DNA from 3 places in the Alishewanella maricola genome. Region 3 is predicted to be linked to each of the others. Evidence: predicted binding sites of a transcription regulator. Region 3 holds the regulator's gene; each other region holds the start of a gene.
The links. The regulator LexA, encoded in region 3, represses DNA repair genes until DNA is damaged. The targets are predictions, from matches to a motif close to TACTGTATNNNNATACAGTA.
Positions count from the first base shown of each region.

Region 1 (3,288 bases), on a different contig from region 3:
CTTTAACCCCTGAGCCTTGGGTTAGAAAAGATGATGCCAAAAAATTAGATGGTCGCTTGATGAGTAATTTAGATCAGCATGCTATACGTCGTCTAAGTGGCAAGGAACCACCGATCCAAGAAGGGGACGAAACCGTGTTATATGAAATGCTGCAAGAACTGAATGCTAACCCTTTACCGCTTTAGTGCTTCTTGATCTTATGCTTGACCGCTTATTAGATGAGTTTGACAATGTTTCACTTTTATCAATGAACCACACGGGCAAAGCTCATTACGTTTTAACTTATGGCTTGGTGTGGCTGACAGTTTGCCACTGTGGTAATACCATTTATCAATAAATTCAAAAAATGATTGTTCTGTGATCACTTCAACGGTGTTATCGATAATAAAGTAGGCTTTGAAACTTACTTCACCTTTATGCATATTCTGGTTGCTCTCGCTGATCGCTAACTTAAAAAAATGCACACTATCAGCAAACTGTTGAATTTCTTCTATCAATTCAGCTGAACGTTGTGTTGGATGCGTAGTCTGGTAAACATAGTCAATCTGACCAAGACAATAGGCCGTGTAACGTGAACGCATTAGGGCTTCACAATTTGGTGCTAATTCACCTTCTAATACATAAGGGGCACAGCATTCAATAAACGGTTTTTTTGAACAGCAATAACACAGCATCGTTATCTCCACATTAATGCGTGCTAGTTTACCCCTAAGCCAGCTCAGGGTGTTTCACTTTATTGATGATTTATCGTTTTTTGTTAAGTATTGTGATGCATAGCTTAGATAAAGTATGTCACTTGTCACTTGTCACTGATATAGAGTTTTAATGTTGTTTCACCATTGCCTGTGTTAAGGGATACAACGCAGTTTGCTGCTTCTCTGCTAATTGCGCTAATTGCGTTGCTTCCTCATCAGTTAATTCACCACCATGCAACACAACTTTACAGCTAGCACTGTTTATCGCGCGTTGTACCGTTTTCGCTAAATCCTTAACCTGGTGCGGATGAATCATTAAGATTTTTTCTAGAGGGATCTGGCAGCTTGCCCAAAAATTTTTATTAGGTTTCACTTTCGGTGCAATTAATACAATCCAGCCGTCCACATCGCGGTGTTGCTGTAACAATTTTAAGAGTTGAAGTTCAGTGTTATTGCGCTGTAATAAGGTGAGTGGCGGTATTGATCCAGTATGACTCGTGTTTAACGTTTTGCTGGCACGAGATGGGGTATTGGATTGTAAAATTTTGGTGGTGATAAGCATGTAAACCTCTAACTGGTTATTTATACAGTGTACGCTTATACAGTAGTTTTTGTTCAAATAAAAAGCAAGTGTTTTGTGTTTGTTTTTTTAGTCATATCGCTGTCATACAACCTGCATATTCTTTTCATTGTTGTTAATTTTGGATTTGATGTATGGCAACTTCAGAACAGTCTTGTACTGAGCTAAAAAGTATTTTGCAGGCCCGAGCGCTACAACCGCTATTTCAACCTATAGTTGCTTTAAATTCGGCGCAGATCTTCGGTTATGAGGCGTTAATTCGTGGCCCATCGAACAGCCTGCTGCATTCGCCGTTGCAACTTTTTAAAACTGCGCTTTCTTGTAATGCTTTAGCCGAGTTAGAACTGCTGTGTCGAGAGCTGAGTATTGCGGCTTTTGCTTGTGCTGCTGTTTGCGGTAAATTATTTTTAAACGTGAACCCCTTGCTGTTACTTACTGCTGATCATCCTAGTGGGCTAACCAAAAGCATGTTGCAACAAGCAGGTTTAGATCCGTCACAAGTCGTGATTGAGATTTCTGAGCAATACCAAGTTGAAGATGCTAGCTTACTGATTAAGGCTGTAAATCATTATCGTGATCTGGGTTTTTTAATTGCCATTGATGATTTAGGGAGTGGCTTTTCGGGTTTAAAACTTTGGTCAGAGTTGCAACCTGACTTTGTTAAAATTGATCGATACTTTATTAGTGAGATTTATCGCGATCCAACCAAAAAATCATTTGTAAAAAATATTATCAGTTTGGCAAAAGCAACGGGTTCATTAATTATTGCAGAAGGGATTGAAACGGAAGAAGAGCTCTTGCAATGTAAAGAACTTGGAGCCGACTTTGGTCAAGGTTATCTGCTAGGGCGCCCGCAAGTCTCTTTTTTAACGCAAATCAGTAGTAAAGTCATCATGGGGGCGAAACCTCCATTACCCAGCCAACATAGTGTTCTTTCGCTGCTGATTGATATTGCACCGATATCAACATCGCTAACCGCGTTACAAGTGGCCACGCTTTTTGAGCAAGATGCCAGATTGCAAACGCTGGCTGTGGTAAGTAATAACAGGCCTGTCGGTTTAGTGTGTCGTTCGGAGCTGCAAGCGCTTTTCTCACAACATTTTGGTCGAGCGTTACATGAACGAAAAACGATTGGTCAGATCATGAATACTAACGCAGTCATTGTCGATGCAGACTCTAGTCTCGATGATGTAAGTAAAATTGTTGCTGAAAATGAATACAGTGCCGCAAGTTGGTATTTCATTATTTGTCGTCATGGTCATTATTTAGGTTTAGGTTCGGTACGGCAATTATTAAAAAAAGTCAGCGAAGAGAAACTCCAGCTTGCACGTTACGCAAATCCATTGACCTTTTTGCCCGGTAATGTGCCTATATATTTAGAGATTGATAAATGGTTATCTAAGGGGAGTGTGTTTGCCGTAGCTTACTTAGATCTAAATCACTTTAAACCCTACAACGATATCTATGGTTATAGTAAAGGTGATGCGGTATTGCAGATGTTAGCCGAGATTATCCAGCAAAATGCCCAAGGGGTAGCGTGTTTCGTTGGCCATATAGGAGGGGATGATTTTGTGCTGGTCAGTGATACTGTTGTTATTGAGCCACTGTGTCAGGCGATTTTGGATGAATTTGCTGTACGTATTTTGGTTCACTATGAACCTGAACATGTGCAACAACAAGGGATCCATGCTTTAAATAGAATGGGCGACTCTTGTTTTTATCCTATGCTGTCATTGTCTATTGGCGTGGCTTTTCCTGATCCTACTTTATGTCATACACATCATGATGTGGCGGCTTTGAGCACTTCAGCTAAGTTTAATGCTAAACAAATGGGTGGTAACGCGCTATTCTTATCCAGACGTCGCGGGCCTGCTCAACTGCATTCCAACTTACTGGCTAGACCATCTGCAGATTGATTTAGGCTAGAATATCCCATCGATATGTTATTAAGGTAATTCAGAAGTAATGATTTTAGATGCATTTGTCAGTCGTCATGGCGACGCCTTTAGTTTT
Region 1 is NZ_JAEINI020000007.1:138,569-141,856, forward strand. Features, by position in the region: gene JAO78_RS11905 (VC2046/SO_2500 family protein) at 1-185, shown strand, start outside; gene JAO78_RS11910 (YchJ family protein) at 198-674, opposite strand; gene JAO78_RS11915 (SulA-like leucine-rich domain-containing protein) at 823-1,257, opposite strand; gene JAO78_RS11920 (GGDEF domain-containing protein) at 1,410-3,191, shown strand; gene JAO78_RS11925 (DUF3581 family protein) at 3,241-3,288, shown strand, end outside.
Region 1: JAO78_RS11915 (SulA-like leucine-rich domain-containing protein) is a predicted target of LexA. The motif match lies at 1,283-1,302, and genes of this name have one in related genera.

Region 2 (3,288 bases), on a different contig from region 3:
ACACTCGGGCAAGCCCAGCGCGAAAACGGTGAAAAAAGCCCCGGCGAAAGTGTTCTTCCAAGGTGGCGATGACGGCTTGGCGCCGGTTCGACGTAAAAAAACACCACAAGATTGATGGTTTTTTCCACATTACTGCTACACTGAGTAAGTAAGGCTTAGCAGTCCTTGCCGGAACGGCCCAACAGAAAACTATTTTCTGTTCGTCTCGGTATTTATATTGACCACTTAATCAGCATCCCTGATAATGCGGTCGAAGTAAGTATCAGCTCGATGACGTGGCCGGTATTATTTAAGTCGCCGGAATTTCGGCAAAATTTGTTAAAGTAAGAGAGTGTTATGTCACAGTTAATTTCTGGTACAGTTAAGTGGTTCAATGAAGATAAAGGTTTTGGTTTTATCGAGCGTGAAGGCGGTAAAGATGTGTTTGTTCACTTCCGCGCTATCAACGGTACAGGCCGTAAAACGTTAGTTGAAGGCCAACAAGTGACCTTTATCGTTACTGAAGGCCAAAAAGGCCCACAAGCTGAAAACGTAACTGTTATCGGTTAATTAGTAAAGATTTTAAAGAGCCGGCCTTAGCGCCGGCTTTTTTATTGCCGAATACCTTGCCTAAGTTACGCCTTTAAAAAGTGGTGCCTTCTAACGGTAGGGGTAATTGTTCATGACAAGCCGATTTAAAGCCAAGCTGTATGCCAATCAAACGCACGCTGTGCTCTTGCCTGCGTTGCCAAGCCTGCGCTAATAGTTGTGCCAATAAGCGCGGATCTAAACGATGACATTGGGTTTCTACTGTCGTTTGCCGAAAATCACTGAATTTTAATTTCACACCAATTTTTTGTAGTAATGCCGCTTTACCGCTTTGTGCTAAACGCTGCTCTAAGGTGGGTAATAACTGTAGCATTTCTTGTTCGGCTTGCTCTAAGTCCGCGATGTCGTTCGGCAATGTCTGTTCTACACCGATCGATTTACGTTCACGATCTTGCCGGACCGGGCGTTCATCAATACCTTGGCTGCGTTTAATTAACGTAGCGGCGAAGCTGCCAAAATGCCGAGATAACAAGGCAAGTCGCTCTGTACTGATCTCTTCACCTGGCTGACAAATATCACGGCAAAAATGAAATCCGAGCTTGGCAAGTTTCTCTGCGGTTTTTACCCCAACGCCGGGGATTTTGCGCAGGGCGAGTTGCAGAACAAAATCGTTGATAGCCTCAGGCGGGATCACAAATAAACCATCGGGTTTTTGTTCATCACTGGCGATTTTGGCGAGAAATTTATTGGGCGCTACCCCAGCAGAAACGGTTAAACCGGTTTCTGCTAACACCGTGCGGCGAATATCCGCAGCAATCAGCGTGGCGCTAGCTTTAAATTGCTTACAATCGGTGACATCTAAATAGGCTTCATCTAAAGAAAGTGGTTCGACGTGCTCGGTATAACGGCGAAATATGCTTTGGATCTGTTGGCTAACGGCTTTGTATTTATCCATGCTCCCGCGCATTAAGGTTAGATGCGGGCAACGCTTTAAGGCTTCATGTGTCGGCATGGCGGAGCGCACACCAAAAGCCCGAGCCGGATAATTGCAGGTGGCAATCACGCCGCGTTCAGATCGACTACCGCCAATAGCTAACGGAATATGCCGCAGGGCAGGATTGTCGCGCATTTCAACCGCGGCAAAGAAGCAATCCATGTCTAAATGGATAATTTTTCGATGCGACATAATCCTGCTGCAAATAGCGCTGTATGAATAACCAGTAATTTACGCCCCTTGTAACACGTTGTAAAGCAAGTGGCAGTATTTCTGCACAGCCAGTAAGATTTTTTTAGACTTCATTTCATTTAGCTGTCTGGATGTCTGTTTTTTCAGTGCAAGAATTAAAAAATAAGAGTAGAATAACCAACAATTTTTAGACTGTTGTCAATCGATCAGCGTGGTAGCCGCGCGCAGGAGAAAGCATGTTAAAGCGTGAAATGAATATTGCAGATTTCGATCCGGAATTATGGCAATCCATGGTACAAGAAACTGAACGTCAAGAAGCCCATATCGAGCTTATCGCTTCAGAAAACTATGCCAGCCCTCGGGTATTGCAGGCGCAAGGTTCACAGTTAACGAATAAATATGCCGAAGGTTATCCGCATAAGCGTTACTACGGTGGTTGTGAATATGTTGATTTAGCCGAAGATTTAGCCATTGCTCGTGCTAAAGAATTGTTTGGTGCTGACTACGCTAACGTACAGCCACACTCTGGCTCACAAGCTAACTCAGCAGTATTTTTAGCGTTATTAAACGCTGGCGATACCATTTTAGGTATGAGCTTAGCGCATGGCGGTCACTTAACGCACGGTGCGAGTGTCAGCTCATCCGGTAAACTTTATCATGCTGTGCAATATGGCCTGCATCCCGAAACCGGCGTAATTGATTATGATCAAGCCGAAGCCTTAGCGCTAGAACACAAACCTAAGCTGATTATTGCTGGTTTCTCTGCTTATTCTGGTATTGTTGATTGGCAGCGTTTCCGTGATATCGCGGATAAAGTCGGTGCATACTTACTGGTTGATATGGCGCACGTAGCCGGTTTAGTGGCGGCGGGTTTATATCCAAACCCCGTACCTATTGCTGATGTCGTGACAACGACAACGCATAAAACCTTAGCCGGTCCACGTGGTGGTTTAATTTTGGCGCGTAAAAACGAAGCCATTGAGAAAAAGTTAAACTCAGCGGTGTTCCCTGGCGGCCAAGGCGGCCCTTTAATGCACGTTATTGCGGCAAAAGCGGTAGCCTTTAAAGAAGCCTTACAGCCTGAATTTAAAGTGTATCAGCAACAAGTGTTACTAAATGCCAAAGCCATGTGTGCTGAGATGATCTCTCGCGGTTATAAAGTGGTATCAGGCGGTACGGAAAACCACTTGTTCTTGATGGATCTCATCGACAAAGATATTACCGGTAAAGAAGCGGATGCATGGTTAGGTTTAGCGCACATTACCGTTAATAAAAACTCAGTGCCTAACGACCCACGTTCACCTTTTGTGACCAGTGGCTTACGAATTGGTACTCCGGCTATTACCCGTCGTGGCTTTAAAGAAGCTGAAGCACGTTTAGTGGCAACATTGATTTGTGAAGTCTTAGACAGCCGTGGTGATGAAGCGGTTATTGCATCCGTCAGAGCCCGTGTTTCTGAGGTATGTAGCCGTTTCCCAGTTTATGCGTAAACTAAAATAACATGTTATGATGGCCGCAATTGCGGCCATTATTTTATCCGGCCATCTCAAAAAGTCCCGATAGGGTGATATAGA
Region 2 is NZ_JAEINI020000001.1:569,086-572,373, forward strand. Features, by position in the region: gene JAO78_RS02795 (DEAD/DEAH box helicase) at 1-115, shown strand, start outside; gene JAO78_RS02800 (cold-shock protein) at 337-549, shown strand; gene dinB (DNA polymerase IV) at 623-1,714, opposite strand; gene glyA (serine hydroxymethyltransferase) at 1,951-3,204, shown strand.
Region 2: dinB (DNA polymerase IV) is a predicted target of LexA. The motif match lies at 1,732-1,751, and genes of this name have one in related genera.

Region 3 (3,288 bases):
TTCAGCCACTGCGGTTTAGGCGCTTCAAGAGAATTAATCTCGCTTTTCCAATCCGGTATTTGCTGCGTTAAATAGTGATTGAGTGAAATGGGTTCACCAAAATTAACATAGCCAAAGCCATAATCGCGTAAATTTCGGATCGCCTTAAGTACACCACCAACCGATTCCTTTTTCTTGCCAGAGCCCTGCAATTCACTGAGGTAAGTGTTTACTTCCATGACATGCTCATAACCCAGATAAACCGGCACTAAAGTAACGGGGCGATCGATGCCACGCAGCATTGATTGTACTGTCATCGCCAGCATGCCGGTTTTAGGGTTTAATAAACGTCCCGTGCGACTACGGCCACCTTCGGTGTAGTACTTCACCGCATAACCTTTCATAAACAGCAAGCTTAAATATTCGCGAAAAACGGTTGAATACAACTTATTGCCACTGAAACTGCGTCGAATAAAAAATGCCCCGCCACGACGAAAAATCGTGCCTGCAGGCCAGAAATTTAAGTTAATGCCTGCGGCGATATGCGGTGGCACTAACCCCTGATGATAAATAATATAACTGAGTAGCAAGTAATCCATATGACTTCGATGGCAAGGTACATAAACAATTTCATGTCCTTTTTGCGCCAGATCGCGCAAAGTGTCGACATTATTGACCTTAATGCCAGCATAAAGCTTTTGCCATAACCATGTCAGAATACGATCACCAAAACGTAAAGTTGACGTGCGGTAATCGGCTGCAATCTCTTGCAGTAATTTGCGAGCTTCTTGTCGCGCTGCGGCGTAATCTCCATTGCGGTTAGCCGCTTCATCGGCGATGGCTTTTTTAACCGCAGGCGTGGCTAATAGCGCATTAAATAACTGACTGCGGTTCATCAGTTTTGGCCCTGTTGCTGCCAGTCTCTGTCGATAAAAGTGGATCCGTGACATGCGCAGCAGTTTTCTGGCAGTGCTGGCTTCAGCGCCAAATTGTCCAGCCATTTGTTGTAGATCTACTGGTTTACTTAAGCGCACCAGCGTGTGTCGACCTGAGATAAATACAATCAGTAACTTAGCTAACCAGTTAGGTGAATGTGCTTCCCCCAGTAACCATTTAATACTGTCTTCCTTACCTGGTGCACGGCCCCATAAGATCGAGATCGGCATCAGCTGTGCCTGTAATTTGGGGTTGGCTAAATGAGCCGCGAGTAATGTTTGTCCTTGCTTTAATGCACGGGTATCGCTGCGGCCACCAATGATTTGGTGAGGTTTTTCGAGAAATAAGATGCGTGATAATTTCTGCCCCCGCAGTTCTACATGGCTAAGCGGATCGGGCAAGGCTAGTTGCTGGCAAACGCGACGCAGCGTGGCGACATCACTGGCTGATTCGGTGTGGCATATATAAAATAATGGCCGTTCTTTATTAACTCCCAGTTGTTGTAGGGGGTTATCAGGAACAATTTTGAATTTAACGAGTAGGCGAATAGGCCATTTTAATAATAAGGTCAGTAACGACAAGCTTGAGAACATAATGATACCGAGCAAACTGAACAGTGCTAAGAATACCACAGCTGCGTAAGCTGGCAAATTCAGCTGCAGAACAACGCTTGGCATTTCGAAAAAGGCTGTATATACTGACAGTACTTACTGTATAGGTAGCCAGCATTATGAGACCATTAACGCCTCGTCAGGCCGAAATTCTGCAATTAATCAAAGATTACCAACAAGAAACCGGAATGCCACCCACGCGTGCCGAGATTGCGCTGCGTTTAGGTTTTAAATCTGCCAATGCAGCGGAAGAACATCTCAAAGCCTTAGCTAAAAAGGGGGTACTGGAAATGATGCCCGGTACCTCGCGAGGGATCCGTTTATTGGAAGACGATTCCGCTCCCGAGCAATTGGGTTTGCCTTTGGTGGGTAAAGTTGCCGCTGGCCAACCTATCTTAGCCGCTGAGCATGTACAAAATCATTATCAAATTGATGCGCATTTATTTAAACCCCATGCTGACTTTTTACTTCGGGTACAAGGTATGAGTATGCAAGATATCGGCATCCTCGATGGCGATCTGTTAGCCGTGCATAAAACCACTCAAGCAGAACATGGCCAAGTGATTGTCGCCCGTGTCGATGATGAAGTAACGGTAAAGCGTTTCCAGCGGCAAGGACATGAAGTTTTATTGCTTCCTGAGAATCCAGATTTTGAGGTGATTAAAATCGATTTACGTGAACAGCAATTTGCCGTTGAAGGCCTTGCTGTAGGTGTGATCCGTAACGGCAGTTGGCTATAAAATAGTCGCTGTTCAACAAGTTAATTTATAATTGCACTGGTATGACCTCTTGGTTTTATCGGTGCTTTTGCATTTTAGGGGTTTACATAACGCTCATACTGGACAATTCTTAAGCGGTAACTGTTCAAAAAATAATTAAAGTTAACAGTTGCTGGTTTCAGCGCTTGCTTCGAAATCACAAAAAATAATAAAAATAAGAAATTGCGAAACTTACCACATAGATTCGGTCAGGATAGGTTTACATAAAAGCCGTGTAGTTCTGTGTTCTTGGTTTCTGCAGTTTGCAATGCAAATGACAGAGGAGAAGTACAGTGACAAACACGCGTTGTCTGGTTTGGTCGCTGCCGACCCTATTTTTTGCCGCATCGGCAAATGCATCAACATCTATGCCTTTGAATATGACCAAAGGCGCTACGGAGATCAGTCAGCAGGTTTATCAACTGCATATGACCATCTTCTGGATTTGTTGTGCTATCGGTGCAGTGGTGTTTGGGATTATGTTTGTATCCATGATCCTTCACCGCAAAGCAAGAGGGGTGCAGCCGGCTTCATTTCATGAAAGTACCAAGGTTGAAATTCTGTGGACGGCTATTCCGGTCGTTATTCTTGTTGTGATGGCATTTCCCGCCACGACCACCCTATTGGCGATGGATGACACCTCTGCTGCCGATGTGACCGTGCAAATTACCGGTTCGCAGTGGAAATGGCATTATAAATACCTTGAACACGATGTTGAGTACTTTTCATTATTAGCGACACCCAGAGAGCAAGTGGCCAATAAACTGGCCAAGGGTGAAAACTATCTATTAGAGGTCGATCGGCCTTTAGTGATTCCTGTTGGGAAAAAAATTCGCTTCTTAATGACCTCAGATGATGTGATTCACTCGTGGTGGGTACCTGCATTTGCCATTAAAAAAGATGCGAACCCTGGCTTTATTAACGAAGCATGGACTCGGGTAGACGAGCCTGGCACTTATCGTGGGCAATGTACTGAGTTATGCGGTAAAGACCATGGCTTTATG
Region 3 is NZ_JAEINI020000006.1:63,466-66,753, reverse strand. Features, by position in the region: gene plsB (glycerol-3-phosphate 1-O-acyltransferase PlsB) at 1-1,565, opposite strand, end outside; gene lexA (transcriptional repressor LexA) at 1,646-2,266, shown strand; gene coxB (cytochrome c oxidase subunit II) at 2,653-3,288, shown strand, end outside.